DNA from 2 places in the Methylomusa anaerophila genome. Region 2 is predicted to be linked to the other one. Evidence: riboswitches for the same ligand, from Rfam matches in the RefSeq annotation. Region 2 holds a riboswitch; the other holds the start of a gene.
The links. A riboswitch is a leader RNA that binds a small molecule or an ion and turns the genes downstream of it on or off. The one in region 2 is predicted to bind cyclic di-AMP.

Region 1: another riboswitch for cyclic di-AMP. It lies ahead of MAMMFC1_RS21875 (3D domain-containing protein); the one in region 2 lies ahead of MAMMFC1_RS17400 (peptidoglycan-binding protein).

Annotation. Positions count from the first base shown of each region.
Region 1 covers NZ_AP018449.1:4,074,090-4,076,583, forward strand. Annotated here, with positions in the region: gene MAMMFC1_RS18550 (FAD-dependent oxidoreductase) at 1-1,095, opposite strand, end outside; cyclic di-AMP (ydaO/yuaA leader) riboswitch at 1,297-1,433, shown strand; gene MAMMFC1_RS21875 (3D domain-containing protein) at 1,439-1,870, shown strand; gene guaB (IMP dehydrogenase) at 2,035-2,494, shown strand, end outside.
Region 2 covers NZ_AP018449.1:3,853,745-3,856,238, forward strand. Annotated here, with positions in the region: gene MAMMFC1_RS17390 (2-phosphosulfolactate phosphatase) at 1-647, shown strand, start outside; gene MAMMFC1_RS17395 (hypothetical protein) at 838-1,296, shown strand; cyclic di-AMP (ydaO/yuaA leader) riboswitch at 1,416-1,572, shown strand; gene MAMMFC1_RS17400 (peptidoglycan-binding protein) at 1,591-2,175, shown strand; gene MAMMFC1_RS17405 (DMT family transporter) at 2,309-2,494, shown strand, end outside.

The DNA of each region.
Region 1 (2,494 bases), 220 kb from region 2:
GACTTTCGCGGCATATGCGGCCTGCGCTGCGAAATATCCCGACCACATTGCTAAATTAAATCCATGAGTACCATTTACCAATGACGCGGCATCTCCGACAATCAAAAGTCCCGGATGCACCAATTGGGGTATAGCGTTATACCCTCCCTCAGGAATCATTGCACCGCCATATTCTAATGTAACGCCCCCGGTTAATAAAGGATACATATGGGGGTGTTTTTTTATGCGCTCTAATAAGTCATTGGGACTGAGTCCGGCTTGAGCCAAACAGGCTAACGACATGCCAACACTAAGATTAATACTCTCACGGAAGATATGAAGGGACGCTGTGCCATTAAAACCGGCTGTAGGATAACCAATTAATCTAATAATACTTCCGTTGCCAGGCGGAAGATTAAATCGCTCCTCGATCACTTTTGAAGGTAAGGCAATTGATTCTTTCACATACAAAGAAGTATCCTGGGGAGATATTCTTGGTATAAGACCGCTCCGTTCTGCTAATAACGAATTTACACCATCCGCCAAGACAATAATATCAGCCCAAAAACAATATTTCTGCGGGGGAGAAATTTGGACGCCTACCGCTTGCGCCTGGGACTGACACTCATCAAACAAAACTTCGTTTACATAATGATCAAGTAACAAAGTTGCTCCGGCATTTACGGCTTTGTTTGCTAACCATTTATAGAGGCTGGAACGTTTAATGGAAAAACGGTTGTAGGGGGCAGCTGCAAGTTTAGTGCTGCGAAATCTGACCGATAGTACAGAATCATCCGTTAACCACCAATATGCATGGTCGGTAATCAATCGCTCACATTCTACTTCGTCCCAAAAATTTGGAAATAGTTTATGAGTATGTTCAGCAATTATGGAAGAACCGCCACAATTCTTTGCTCCGGGATATGGTCCCCGTTCCAATAAAACTACATTCAGGCCTTGTTTCGCCATAAAATATGCTGCTGAAGATCCGGCTGGTCCTGCTCCAACAACAATGACGTCATATTTTTTTATTTCCGATTCTAAGGGAAAGGGAATTTTCTTGGTATTAAAAAATTGCTTACCGGGCTTAATGGTTATCTTCTTGGGTTTAGTCATTTGCTACCTTCTTTAAGCATCTATTCTTACTTTATATTTATTATATTTATTCTTTACTATCCTATGGTAATTCATGCTGCGAAACAAAAATCTTCATTTGGTAGCAAACAGGAGTATAAGCCAGTATTGTTTACATAAAAAATAATATTTAATATTATTCCGTTTATACGGAATTTGCATCTATCCTTACAAACATGTATAGTAAGGTACATGCCTAATTTCCGGCCATACTTCGGAAAACGGAGGAACCAACAGTGGGGTGAATCCGCATTGCGGTAGGGGCGTCCCTTTGCTCCGAACCCGTCAGCTAACTTCGTAGGCATTTAGAAAGGGGAAATTTAAAATGAAAAATATTAAACAAATTCTCTTCAGTGTAGTAACGATTGCTGCTCTGGCACTAGCTGTGTGGACACCGATAGCCTCTGCCGGAGTTAACTCGCAGCAAGGTATAAGCCACAACTCTCCGGAAAACTATAAGAATGTTCTGAACGCGGTAGCTACCGCTTACGCACCGGGACCTCATGATAACGGAAAATGGGGTAATCTAACTCACATCGGTACGCAAGTACGTCCTGGGGTTATTGCTGTAGATCCCCGTGTTATTCCCCTCGGCACCAAGCTCTATATTGAGTTTGCAAATGGTCAAGGCATGTATGGTGTGGCTGAAGATACCGGCGGTGCAATTAAAGGGAACCGTATTGATATCGCCATGTGGACGGTAAAAGAGGCGTATAAGTTTGGTATCCAAGATGTCAAAGTGTATGTTCTTAAGTAACATCCAGAACACCCGGAATTATCCGGGTGTTTTTTCATAATTGAGTGATTATACTATTTTTAAGTAATCACATAAAAAGTGGTAGATTTGGCCAGTTTATTTATGTTATTATAATTGAAATACATACGCACTTTATTATCAAATTACGAAAGGAGTTTAATAATGTGTTTGACAATAAATTCGGTCCGGAAGGATTAACTTTTGACGACGTACTTTTAGTGCCGGCTAAATCTGATGTTCTACCCCGTGATGTGAATGTTAACACTAATCTTACAAAAAATGTCAAGCTTAATATACCACTTATTAGCTCGGGTATGGATACAGTTACTGAGGCGAGAATGGCGATTGCGATGGCCCGTGAAGGAGGGTTGGGCGTAATACATAAAAATATGCCCATTGAACGTCAGGCTAATGAAATTGATAAGGTAAAACGTTCTGAGCATGGTATTATTGTTGACCCCATATTCTTATCGCCAACCAACACCTTGCAAGATGCCCATAAATTGATGGAAAAATACCGAATATCCGGGGTACCGGTCACAGAGAACGGCAAACTTGTCGGCATACTAACGAATCGGGATTTGCGATTTGAAACCGATCTTACTCGCAAGATTAGCGAGTGCA
Region 2 (2,494 bases):
ACAGTGCAGTCGTTATTGATGTGTTGAGAGCAACCACATCGATAGCAACGGCACTTCATAACGGATGTATGCGATTGATACCCGTCGAAACAGTTGAGCAGGCAATAAAATTAAAACATGATAGATATCAGGACGCCCTTTTAGCTGGTGAACGCAAGGGACAATTGATACCTGGATTCAATCTCGGTAATTCGCCGTATGAATATACAAAAGAAGTTGTACTGGACAAAACCATTATTATGACGACTACAAACGGTACACTAGCCCTAAGTAAAGCTCGCAATGCAGAAAAGGTATTTACCGCTTCTTTTGTTAATGCAGATGCGGTTGCGCGAAAACTGTATGAAGAAAGCCGGGATATTGTTGTTTTATGTGCGGGCACAGAAGGGCGTTTCTCTCTAGAAGATGCTTTATGTGCCGGACTTTTAGCGGAACGGCTAACCGACAGGGCTTGGCTTAGTGACTCGGCAATGGCCGCTCAAGCCATGTACCGTGATTTCCGTTGTGATTTAGTTAAGAAAATTTCGGCTTCCTCCCATGCCCAATATCTATTCAGTATTGGTTACGGCGACGACGTGGCTTTTTCCATGGAGCACGACGCCTATTCTGTCGTTCCTCAATTTAGGGAAGGTCAGATTACTGCCTAGGTTTATTTTACCAGTCATCAAGTTTTAGTTGGGCTAACATTGTGTATAAGTGTAATGAAAAGGTTCGACTAACCTCCTGTTAGCGTTTGGAGGTTAGTTTTCTTTATATTACCTCTATAGTTTATGTAAAGTATATGATAAAATATCCTCGAACATCTAATCTATTACCCGAAAGGAGTAAATACTAAGCATGAAAAAAATGGCCGCGATGATGTTAATAGTTTTTGCAGTTCCGTTATTTTTCCCGGCAATGCCCCGGGCTGAAGCCGCATTGTTGGATGACAAGCTAACTCAGAGGATGGCGCAAAATCCTACTGTTTCTCAAGTTCAATCGATAATTAACATTACCAACAGTATTCAAAAAAGCGAGAAGCAGGATTTATGGAGTATATTGGTAAAGGCAGTGATGGAGCAATCCGGAAACGCCGAGGCAGTAAATGGAATTGCTTCGGCAGCGAATGATATAGTCACACTAAATGCCTCAATTCAGGATCCGAATATTCTCGGCAAAGTCAAGGTATTGGTACAAAATAAGGTGGAAGAACACGTCAAAGAAAGTCTGATTCCATATGAGGATAAACTTAACACTCTGGCCGAATTGATTAACGCCGGTAACGTCTTGTATTCCCCAAGCCATTCAAAACAATAACTTTCCAACCGGTGCTCCGCCTAGCTACGGACAGATATATTAATAATATATTAATTTTGTATTAAATTTTGTACATTGCCAAAGATTGACCGAACTAGGTAATTTATAGTATCATAATTATGATCATGTCGCCGAATCCTTGGGCAATAGGTACGGGGGAACCAATATATATTAGGGGTGAATCTGCCAATACAAATAGGGCAGAAGGGTTATTTCTCTTACTTCTCTTTGACCCTAACCCAACAGCTAACCTCGGAGGCGCAGTGTAAAGAGAGGGTGAGGCAATTGAAAATAGTGTGTCGGGCAGTAGTGCTGCTGTTCCTTCTGTCTAGCGGTACTTTCCCAATTGTTTTTGCATCGCCCGTTCTTTCATCAGGTGGTACCATAGATATTGGTTCCCGTGGTGACGAAGTACGGGTTGTACAAAAACTTCTTGCCGATGCCGGATTCTATGCCGGTGAAATTGATGGCATCTATGGATCGGGCACACAAAGAGCCGTAAAAGAATTCCAGCAGAGCAATGGCCTTACTGTGAGTGGAGTTGTGGATAAAGAAACAGTTCTTTATCTCGAACGGGCCGGGGGAGAACCGAGCCGATACAACAGGTCGTTGCTAATGAGGGCCTCTGCATACACGGCCAATGACCCTGGCTGCAGCGGATTTACCTACCGCGGTAACCAGTTACGCCGGGGACTGGTTGCAGTAGATCCAACAGTGATTCCTCTGGGTACCCGTTTATATATTAATGGCTACGGCTATGCAATTGCTGATGATATCGGCAGTTCTATCAAAGAGAACCGTATTGATTTATCATTTGACAGTCGGGCTGAAGCTTTTAGTTTCGGTGTCAGAAATGTAACTGTTTATATCTTGGATTAGCAGGCGTTGTGCCTGTTTATTTTTTTATTTATAATACTTTACTTACAGTATTGTCAGTATATAAACACATCGGCAGTATTATACTAACCCTGTATGAATTTGCTAGGACAACCTTCTAAGGAGCGTGTAAAGGGTGAATTTCATTTCACAAGAAATGCTGCCGTTAGTATTGGCGTTGATATCTGGTGTATTAATGGCGGTACAGGGATCTCTAAACAGCGCTTTAAGTAAGGTAATAGGGCTGTTAGAAGCCACATTCATGGTTCATATCACGGGGACAATTGTAGTTATGCTACTACTGTTCATTTTTAAAATGGGA